DNA from 2 places in the Mycobacterium sp. NPDC003449 genome. Region 2 is predicted to be linked to the other one. Evidence: riboswitches for the same ligand, from Rfam matches in the RefSeq annotation. Region 2 holds a riboswitch; the other holds the start of a gene.
What was found. A riboswitch is a leader RNA that binds a small molecule or an ion and turns the genes downstream of it on or off. The one in region 2 is predicted to bind thiamine pyrophosphate.
Positions count from the first base shown of each region.

Region 1 (5,238 bases), on a different contig from region 2:
TCGAGGGGTGTGCCAACTCCACGGTCACCTGCGCGAGGACCTCATTTGGTTTCGGTGCTTTCGGCTGTCTCGGGTCGCTGCAACTCTATAAAAGAATTCTAAGAGTTCGTGGGAAGGCTCGCGCCGAATTTGGGGCCCACCGAAATCCGCAGCGGTCCTTATCCTGAACGGATGCGTGGCGACGGTGACGGCTGGGTGATGTCCGATGACGGTGCCCGGTTCTGGGGGCGCCACGGTGCGGCCGGCCTGATGTTGCGGGCGCCGCGGCCCGACGGATCGGCCGCGGTGCTGTTGCAGCACCGGGCGCCGTGGAGCCACCAGGGCGGCACCTGGTCATTACCCGGCGGTGCCCGCGACAGCCATGAGACGGCCGAACAGGCCGCGGTCCGGGAAGCCCACGAGGAGGCCGGGCTGGAGGCCGAACGGCTGACCGTGCGCACCACCGTGGTGACCGCCGAGGTCGCCGGCGCCGGTGGCACCAGGTGGACCTACACCACCGTGATCGCCGACGCGCCCGAGCCACTCGAAACGGTCCCCAACCGGGAGAGTTCGGAGCTGCGCTGGGTGGCCGAGGACCAGGTCGACGAGCTGGCGTTGCATCCGGGCTTCGCGGCGAGCTGGCAGCGGCTGCGGGCCGTCGCGGCCGAGATCCCGTTGTTGGTCAACCGGCAGCGCTGAGCGCGGCCCGGAGTTCCGCCGCGGCCGCGCGCGGGTCGTCCGCGGCGGTGATCGCGCGGACCACGACGATGCGGCGGGCGCCCGCGGCCAGCACCTCGTCCAGCCGGTGCCTGTCGATGCCGCCGATCGCGAACCACGGCTTGGCCGGGGCGAGCGCCGCGGTGCTGCGGACCAGATCCAGACCAGGCGCCGACCGGCCCGGTTTGGTCGGGGTCGGCCAGCACGGCCCGACACAGAAGTAGTCAACGGCCTCGTCCACCGCGGCCGCGACCTGATCGGCGTCGTGGGTGGACCGGCCGATCACCGGACGGTCGCCGATGATTCCGCGCGCCACGTCCAGCGGCAGATCGTCCTGGCCGAGGTGCAGCACGTCGGCCCCGGCCGCCAGCGCGATGTCGGCCCGGTCGTTGACGGCCAGCAACGCGCCGTGGCGGCGCGCCGCGTCGGCCAGGATCGCCAGCGCTTCCAGTTCCTGGCGCGCCTCAAGCGGCCCGAACCGCTGCTCCCCGGCCGATCCCTTGTCCCGCAGCTGGATCAGGTCGACGCCGCCGGCCAGTGCGGCGTCGGCGAATTCGGCCAGGTCACCGCGCTCGCGGCGGGCGTCGGTGCACAGGTACAGCGCGGCGCGGCGCAGGCGGTCGGCGGGTGTTTGCACACCGCGACGGTAGCGCGTGCCCGCCGAGTACCCTGGACTGGCAATACGGGAGTCCCGGGATCGTGGGGCTGAGAGTGGGCGACGGACCGGCCCTTACCGTCACACCTGATCCGGATCATGCCGGCGAAGGGAGGAGCGGATATGGCACGCACACTCGCCGTCATCGGTGGCGGCGTGATCGGGCTGTCGGTGGCCCGCCGGGCGGCGCTGGACGGCTGGGCGGTGCGGTTGCACCGCGCCACCCAACGCGGCGCGTCCTGGGTGGCCGGCGGCATGCTGGCCCCGCACAGCGAGGGCTGGCCCGGTGAGGACCGGCTGCTGCGGCTTGGCCTGGAATCGCTTCGGCTGTGGCACTCGGGGTTTCTGGACGGTTTGCCACTGGAGGTGGTGACCGCCCGCGAATCCCTGGTGGTCGCCGTCGACCGGGCCGACGTCGCCGATCTGCGCACCGTCGCCGACTGGCTGGCGGCCCAGGGGCATCCGGTCGAGCCCACGACCACCGCGCGCGATGTGGAACCCCTGCTGGCGCAGGGCATCCGGCACGGCTTCCGGGCGACGACGGAGCTTGCGGTGGACAACCGCGCGGTGGTCGATGCGCTGGCCGCGCACTGCGAGCGACTGGCCGTGCGGTGGGCCGGGCCCGTCGAGAACCTGGCCGACCTGGACTCGGCCGACGCGGTCGTCGTCGCCACCGGGGTCGACGCACCGAAACTCGTGCCCGGCCTGCCGGTGCGCCCGGTCAAGGGTGAGGTGCTGCGGCTGCGGTGGCGCAAGGGCTGCATGCCGGTGCCGCAGCGGGTGATCCGGGCCCGGGTGCACGGACGTCCGGTGTATCTGGTGCCGCGGGCCGACGGTGTGGTGGTCGGTGCCACCCAGTACGAACACGGCCGCGACACCGCACCGGTGGTGACCGGGGTGCGGGACCTGCTCGACGACGCCTGCGCGGTCATCCCCGCGCTCGGCGAGTACGAGCTGGCCGAGACCGCGGCCGGGTTGCGGCCGATGACACCGGACGGGGTACCGATCGTCGAACGGATCGACGAGCGCACCCTGGTGGCCGTCGGGCACGGCCGCAACGGATTTCTATTGGCGCCGTGGACCGCTGAGCGGATCGCGGCCGAACTCGAAGTGAATGTGGGAGTCAAATGATCAGCATCACGATCAACGACGAGGTCATCGAGGTGGACGAGCTGACCACCATCGGGGGGCTGCTGGAAACCCGCGGGTTTCCGGAGAAAGGCATCGCCGTCGCCCTGGACTGGTCGGTGCTGCCCCGGTCGGAATGGGACCGCACCCTGGCCGACGGGGCGCGGGTCGAGGTGGTCACGGCGGTGCAGGGTGGTTGATTCCAAACTCACCATCGGTGGCCGTGAGTTCGGCTCCCGGCTGATCATGGGTACCGGCGGCGCCCCGAATCTCGCTGTGCTGGAGGAAGCTCTGGTCGCGTCGCGCACCGAGCTGACCACGGTGGCGATGCGCCGGGTCGATGCCGAGGCCGGCACCGGGGTGCTCGACCTGCTCAACCGGCTGGGGATCGCGACGCTGCCCAATACCGCGGGCTGTCGCGGCGCGGCCGAGGCGGTGCTGACCGCGCAGCTGGCCCGCGAGGCGCTCGGCACCGATATGGTCAAACTCGAGGTGATCGCCGACGAGCGGACCCTGCTGCCCGATGCGATCGAATTGGTCAAGGCCGCAGAACAATTGGTCGACGACGGGTTCATCGTGCTGCCCTACACCAATGACGACCCGGTGCTGGCGCGCCGGCTGGAGGACACCGGCTGTGCCGCGGTGATGCCGTTGGGCTCGCCGATCGGCACCGGGCTGGGGATCTCCAACCCGCACAACATCGAGATGATCGTCGCGCAGGCCGGGGTGCCGGTGGTGCTCGACGCCGGGATCGGCACGGCCAGCGACGCCGCCCTGGCGATGGAGCTGGGCTGCGATGCGGTGCTGCTGGCCACCGCGGTGACCCGGGCCTCCGATCCGCCGGCCATGGCCGCGGCCATGTCCGGCGCCGTCACCGCCGGATATCTGGCCCGTCGGGCCGGGCGCATCCCGAAACGGTTCTGGGCCCAGGCCTCCAGCCCGGCGCTGTGACCGGCGGGCCGGGCTTCGCCGAGACTGCGGTGAGAGCATAGAAATGCGCGAAAACGCGAACTGTGCGCAGACTCGATGCAGTCGCTATGTGGCCCTGGGCAGTTCGATGGCGGCCGGGCCCGGGATCAAGCCGTCGGCGCCCGGTGCGCCGTTCCGGGCCGGACGCTCGGCCCGGAACTATCCGCACCTGGTGGCCGAACGCCTCGGCCTCGACCTGGTCGACGTCACCTACTCCGGGGCCACCACCGCGCACATTCTGCGCGAGCGGCAGAACGGGGCGCCGCCCCAACTGGACGCGCTCGACGGGTCCGAGACCCTGATCACCGTCACCATCGGCGGCAACGACGCCGGCTACGTGCCGTTGTTGACGGCCGGTGCCCTGCCCCGGGTGCTGCATAGCCTGCCGGTGCTCGGTCCGCGGCTGCGTGACCTGCTCGATCCCGCCGCCCGCGACACCGCTCTGGATCAGGTGGCGGTGTCGCTGGTCGAGGTCGGCGCGGCCATCCGCGGGCGGGCCCCGCGGGCCACGGTGTTGTTCGTCGACTACCTGACGCTGTTGCCGCCGGCGGGGGCTGCCGCGTCGCCGCTGTCCGATGAGCACGCCGAACTCGGCCGCCACGTCGCCGCCACCCTGGAAGCCCACACCGCCGCCGCGGCCGCCGAGACCGGTGCCGGTCTGGTGCGTGCGGCGCAGGCGAGCCGGGATCACCACGCCTGGTCGGTACGGCCGTGGACGACGCGCCCCGGCTGGCCGCTACCCGGTCGGCCCGCACCCCTGCACCCCAATGCCGACGGGATGCGGGCGGTCGCGGATCTGGTGGTCGAGACCGTGTGACGCCCACTGCCGAGCCGCCGAGTGTGAATCCTCTGCGAAAAATCGGCCATTTTCTCGCAGAGGATTCACACTCGCGGTCGGCGCGGGGCAGTGACCCCAGCGGCCCCGCGCGGCGGTGACGATCGCAGGCGAATACGGGAATACTGGACGGCGATGATCGAACTGGCCGGGCTGACCAAGCTCTACGGAACCCAACGCGCGGTGGATGACCTGACCTTCAGCGTCGAGCCTGGCGTGGTCACCGGGTTCCTCGGGCCCAACGGTGCGGGCAAGACCACCACCATGCGGCTCATCCTCGGCCTTGACCATCCGAGTGCCGGGACCGCGAAGATCGACGGCAAGCATTACCGGGAACTGCGGGAGCCGATGCGCACCGTCGGCGCGCTGCTCGACGCGCGCCAGGCGCACCCCAACCGCAGCGCCCGAAACCACCTGCGCTGGATCGCGGCGGCCAGCCGGATCCCGGCCGGCCGTGTCGACGAGGTGCTGGAGACCGTCGGCCTGGAATCGGCGGCGGACCGGACCGCGGGCACCCTGTCGCTCGGCATGGCCCAGCGGATGGGTATCGCGGCCGCGCTGCTCGGCGATCCGCAGGTGCTGCTGTTCGACGAGCCGGTCAACGGCCTGGACCCGGAGGGCATCCACTGGATCCGCACGTTCATGCGTGAGCTGGCCGCCGAGGGCCGCACGGTGCTGGTTTCCAGCCACCTGCTGGCCGAGATGGCCAACACCGCGGACCGGTTGGTGGTGATCGGTCAGGGCAAGCTGATCGTGTCGACCACCGTCGCCGAATTCGTGAGTGGCACCGCGGCCGACACCGTGCGGGTGCGCAGCCCCCAGGTGGAGACCCTGCGCGAGGTGCTCGCCGACGCCGGGCTCGAGGTCGACGCCGACCCGAGCGGAACCGTGCTGAGCGTGCACGGCGTGGCGATCGAGGTGATCGGCGATCTGGCCGCGCGCAACTCGATCACCC
Region 1 is NZ_JBSFPX010000058.1:4,629-9,866, forward strand. It holds gene glnX (protein kinase G-activating protein GlnX) at 1-28, opposite strand, end outside; gene ACWDTP_RS16565 (NUDIX hydrolase) at 172-678, shown strand; gene thiE (thiamine phosphate synthase) at 662-1,333, opposite strand; TPP riboswitch at 1,369-1,482, shown strand; gene thiO (glycine oxidase ThiO) at 1,475-2,482, shown strand; gene thiS (sulfur carrier protein ThiS) at 2,479-2,679, shown strand; gene thiG (thiazole synthase) at 2,672-3,430, shown strand; gene ACWDTP_RS16590 (SGNH/GDSL hydrolase family protein) at 3,474-4,265, shown strand; gene ACWDTP_RS16595 (ABC transporter ATP-binding protein) at 4,419-5,238, shown strand, end outside.
Region 1: another riboswitch for thiamine pyrophosphate. It lies ahead of thiO (glycine oxidase ThiO); the one in region 2 lies ahead of ACWDTP_RS26305 (purine-cytosine permease family protein).

Region 2 (5,238 bases):
CCGGCGGCCGGTAATTCCGGCGACGCCACCGATCACCAGGGTGAGCACCGCCGCGACCACGAACGAGAGGATGGACGCACTCATCCACGGACGAGGGCTGAAGCCGATCAGTTGCGCGAGGTGCCCCCAGGCGCCGGCCCACCAACCGACCTGGCCCGGGTAGATCAACTGATAGGTGACGAAGCCCAGCACCCACGGCGCGAGCATCGGCCAGCGCGACGGTGAGTCGAGCGTCAGATTCCACCCACGTCGGCCGGAGAAGCAGAAATAGTCCACCGCCAGAACCGCGAACAGGGGTACGAACACCGAGCCGATAAGCGACAGGAAACTCGCGTACCCGTAGATGTTCACCGCCAACGCGAGCAGAGTGATCAGGACGCCGATCGCGACGGCCAGCAGCCGCCGGTCCCAGCGGGGCCGTAGATTCTGCGTCGATATCGTGGCCGAGTAGACGTTGGCGAACGACTGGTCCAGTTCTCGCAGCGCCAGCACCGCGAATGCGATCCCGCCGAGTGGCACCGCGATGAATGCGGCGAAGATCTGGGTCTCGTCGGCGGCAACGGTGACCAGGGCCAGCAACCCCAGTGCGTAGCAGGCGACCTGAGTCACGCCGTAGCCGACGAAGGCGCCGGTGAACGCGGCCGTGGAGCTGCGGGAATGTCGTGCGTAATCGGCGGCCATCGGCACCCAGGACACGGCGACCGCCACCGTGGTGTCGACCGCGATGCCGAAGCCCGACCACGTCCCCGCCGTCATCGAAGGCAGGGGCCGGTTGAGAAACTCGAAGAAGAGGTAGATCAGGGCGACCGCCACCGCCGCGGTGACGTATTTCCGGAGTACCCGGACGGCGCCCAGCGGGTAGAGCGACAGCACGGTAGTGATGACGCCGCCGGCCAGCACGAAGACCCACGCAGGCACGGCGGGCAGAACGGTGGACGCGGCCGTGGCGATGGTGACCAACTCGAATGTGCCCCAGCCGACCATCTGCAGGATATTCAGCGCCGTCGGCAAATAGGACACCCGCGCCCCGAGCAGGCCGCGCAACAACACCATGGCGGGTGCGCCCGTCTGGGCTCCGGGTATCGCCGATACCGCGATGGCGGCCGCTCCGAGCGCGGTGCCCACGATGGTGGCCAGCAGGGCGGCCATCAGCGACAGCTGCGGTGTGCCCGGTCCGTTTGGTTGGAGAACCACCGCAGCGCCGGTGAACCCGAGCAGACTCACCCCGAGGTTTCCCCACAGCCCCACCTGATCGAATACCCCCAACACGCGAGGGGCGGGTTCGACCAGGGTCGGTGCGACCTCGCGGTGCGATGCTCGACGACCGTCGAGGCGCAGCCGGCCAATCACACTCCACATCGGATTCTCTCCCTACGCCGGCATTATCCGGTCAGGTTCAGGCGGTCGGTGGCGAGACAGCCACCCTCTCAGCCCGGTGCACCCGAGCTCCCGCGTTTCACGTGCACCCGAATGTAGCGCATCGTGAATCGCACCGGGAGCGGCCTTCGGCCGTCCGTGCCCGCGGGGTAGCGGGGCAATGGCGGAATTGGTGGCCGCGCAGCCTATTCGGTGCCATCCTGGGCCGTGAAAGTGAATGTCCCGGATACCGACGAGGCGATCAAGTCGGCGTGACGCCGAGGCTCATGGGTGCGGATGAACTCGTCCTCCTGCACCGCCCAGCGGTCCCAGTGTGGTGCGTAGGACTCGCCGTCACGGCGCAGTGCCCGCCGTTTGCGGTCGGCGTCGTCGGCATCGACCCATACGGCCAGGTCTGCCAACGACCGGCTCGATGCGGTGAGGATCCCGACGCCCTCGACCACGAGGCGGGTCGTGGGCTCGACGACCTGCCACGTTCCCGGGATTCGGTTGGTCCAGTCCCATCGTCGCCAACGTCCGGGACGCCCCTCGGCGCGGGGTTGGAGCAGCGCGGCCCGGGTGTGCTCGGTTGCCCATCGCAGACCATCCCACCCGGGATAGATGTCGTCCAGCCTGACCAACTCGCTGCCGGACCAGTTGCGGCACAGCTGCCCGGCCAACGTCGACTTGCCCGACCCGGAACGACCGTCGATGAGCACCGTGGTGGCAGCGGTCGAGGTCAGCCGGCGCACGAGGTCGTCGATCGGGCCGGACGTACCGCTCGCCGCATCCGCGGGCACCCCCATCCCCACAGCTCAACCCCTCCCGGCCGGGGCCCGCGCCATGGAGGTGTCGAGCGACCCCGTCAGGTCGGCGTCGATCGATGGCGACGTACTCAGTACTTCGCCCTGCACGCGCCGCTCCCTACGTGATCCGGCCGGAACCCGGGTAGCGGACCGAGCCGTCATCAACGATACCAATCAGGACGCCGAAACTTCCGTCAGCGCGAACCCTTGTCGTCGTGAAGCCATGGCGAGCACCACTCATATTGTGTCCCAACCGGATCAGCACGGGAACTGCTGTGAGACATAACTATCGTTGAAGCCGGACATGAATCAAGCCGGCCCGTCCGCCGGCGTGCTGCACGGCGTCAGCCATTATTGTGGGCGGAGTAACCCACTCAATGGTGGTGATCAGCTCGTCGATGGTTCGGAGGCAAGGGATGACAACAATCCGCCGGGTGGCGGCGACGGCGACCGCGTGCCTTTCGGTGGCGCTGATAGCTGCGGCGGTGGCGCCCGATGCCGGGGCCACGCCGCCCGTCGGGGCGACTGCGGTGGTGCTGTCCAAACACACCACCGGGGGCAAGGACTACATCGTCTCCGACATCACTCTTGCCCCGGGGGGAAGTACCGGATGGCATACCCACCGCGGTGAGATCTACGGAATCGTCAAGGCGGGCCAGCTGACCCACTACTCCGCGGACTGCCGGCAGGACGGGTTGTACAACGCGGGCGACCCGATCACCGATCCCACCGGGGCCGACCACGTCCATCTGGCCCGAAATCTCGGTACAACGCCGGTGATCCTCGAGGTCACCTACCTCGACCCCGAGGGTGCCCCGACCTCGGACAGCGTGCCGAATCCGGGGTGCGACTTCGAATAGCCGCGCGGTTGCGTCAAACGGGCCGGCGGAAACGACCAGAACGGGATCTACGGAGGGACACTCATGCGTGTGGTGACGGTGGCAGTGGCAATGGTTGCCGCGTTATGCCTGATGCCGGTTTCAAGCGGGGCCATCGCCGGGGCGGACGCTCCCGGGCCGCTTGCCAAGTTGGTCGACGATGCGGCGCAGCGACTGCAGACCGCCGATCCGGTCGCCGCTACGAAATACCTCACGGGTGGCTCGGTCGACGACCCGGCCAGGGAGCAACAGGTGCTCGACTCGGTCGGCACGTTGGCGGCGACCAGACACGTCGAGCCGGGCTTCGTGCACGATGTCTTCCGGGATCAGATCGATGCCACCGATTCGTTGGAGCACAGCCGATTCGCGGGTTGGAAGATCAACCCCGGCCAAGCTCCGCGCTCGGCCCCCGACCTGTCGTCGTCTCGGGACGAGATCAATCAGCTCAACCAGTCGATCGTCGACGATATCGCCGAGCAGTGGAACGTCCTGCACGCGACGACATGCCCCGGCGACCTGGCGCAGGCCAAGACGGCCGTCTCGGATCAACGCCACCTTGACCCGCTTTATCGACAGGCTCTCGACTACGCACTGCATCGCTACTGTCACTGATCTCGGGGACCCGAACGGTCGGGCGGGCGGTCTGCTGCCCGGAGGATGAAGTAATGGGCTGACTGGCCCATAAATCTGAGAATCGCCCGGTCGCCGACTTGCCGGCAGTGGGGTTCTGCCGCCCAGAAGCGGTACCGCGGGTATCCTCGTGCCCAAATGGCTACAACGAACGACCCGGATTCGAGGGTATTCACGGCCAAGGGGCTGGCAACCCGTGAGCGCATCCTGCGAGCGGCGGCGAACGTGCTGCTCGCGGAGGGCTTGTCCGGCCTCAGCATGGACAAGGTGCGCGACGAGGCGTCGGTCGGCGGTTCGCAGATGGCCCACTACTTCATCGACCGCCAGGATCTGATCCGTGCGGTTGTGGGCCGGCAGATCGAAGGTGTGCTGGAGTTTCACCGGCAACCCAAAGTGGGCGGGCTGGACACCTTCGAGGACTGGGAACGTTGGGGCGAACTCAACCTACGGTATCTGCGCAAGATCGGTCACCGGGGAACCGCGACCTACCACGCGCTGGTGGGCCAGTTGGCGAAGTACGACGATGCGACCAAGAAGACGTTTGCCGACGGATACTGGCGTTGGGTGACTCTGCTCGAGGACTCCTTCGCCCGGATGAAAAGCCGCGGGGTGCTCCGCAAGACGGCTAACCCGCGAGAGCTCGCCCTGACGGTGGTGTGTCTGCACCAGGGCGGTGGCATGTTGACCAATGCGTACCGTGAGGAGTGGCCGCTCGTCGACGTCACCCGCTTTGTGGTCAATTATCTACGCCTCTTCGCCGCCGACCCCGACGAGCGCGTCCCGCGTCGGCCCCGCAAACCGCGTAAGCGCCGGAAGATCGTCGCGGTGACCGAGTCCGCCGCCGACACGCAGTACACCCGTAAAGGTGTGGCGACCCGGGCCCGCATCGTCGAAGGTGCGGCGGAGCTGATGTTCGAGCGTGGGGTCAGCGGTACGAGTCTCGACGACGTGCGAAAGGCGCTGGGCGTCAGCGGATCGCAGATCTCGCACTACTTCGCCGACAAACAGGAACTCACCCGCCGGGTCGTACAGGCACGCACCGCTTTCATCATGGCATTTCATCAGCAGCCGAAGCTCGGTCATCTCGACAGTCTCCAGTCGTTGCGGACATGGGCCGATCTGAACTGGACCGAGGCGGGGCCGGGTTATCTGCGCAACGGATGCGTGTACGGCTCGCTGACCGGAGAACTCCTCGAAGCCGATGATGCGACGCTGGACGTGCTCGCCGCGGGTTACGACCGCTGGCTGTCGGTGTTCGAGGACGGGTTGTGTGCGATGCGCGCTCGCGGTGATCTGGTGGCCGAGTCCGACCCCCGCCATCTCGCGGTCGCCTTGGTCGCGGCGCACCAGGGCGGCACCATGCTGACCCATGTGACCGGATCGCCCCAGCCGTTCCGCCTGGTGGCGGGTGCGGCCATCGACTACGTCGCGTCATTCGCTCCGACGGCAGGCAAACGGATCTCTCCGAGCCCTCGATCCAGAAGCGCCTCCTAGCTCCGGAGCATCGACTGGGCTGCCGCGCCCGGTCACGGAAGCGCGGAAAACCAGGCATGGACAATCTGGGTGTG
Region 2 is NZ_JBSFPX010000128.1:16,017-21,254, reverse strand. It holds gene ACWDTP_RS26305 (purine-cytosine permease family protein) at 1-1,359, opposite strand, end outside; TPP riboswitch at 1,350-1,463, opposite strand; gene ACWDTP_RS26300 (hypothetical protein) at 1,563-2,162, opposite strand; gene ACWDTP_RS26295 (cupin domain-containing protein) at 2,579-3,022, shown strand; gene ACWDTP_RS26290 (chorismate mutase) at 3,086-3,652, shown strand; gene ACWDTP_RS26285 (TetR/AcrR family transcriptional regulator) at 3,809-5,164, shown strand.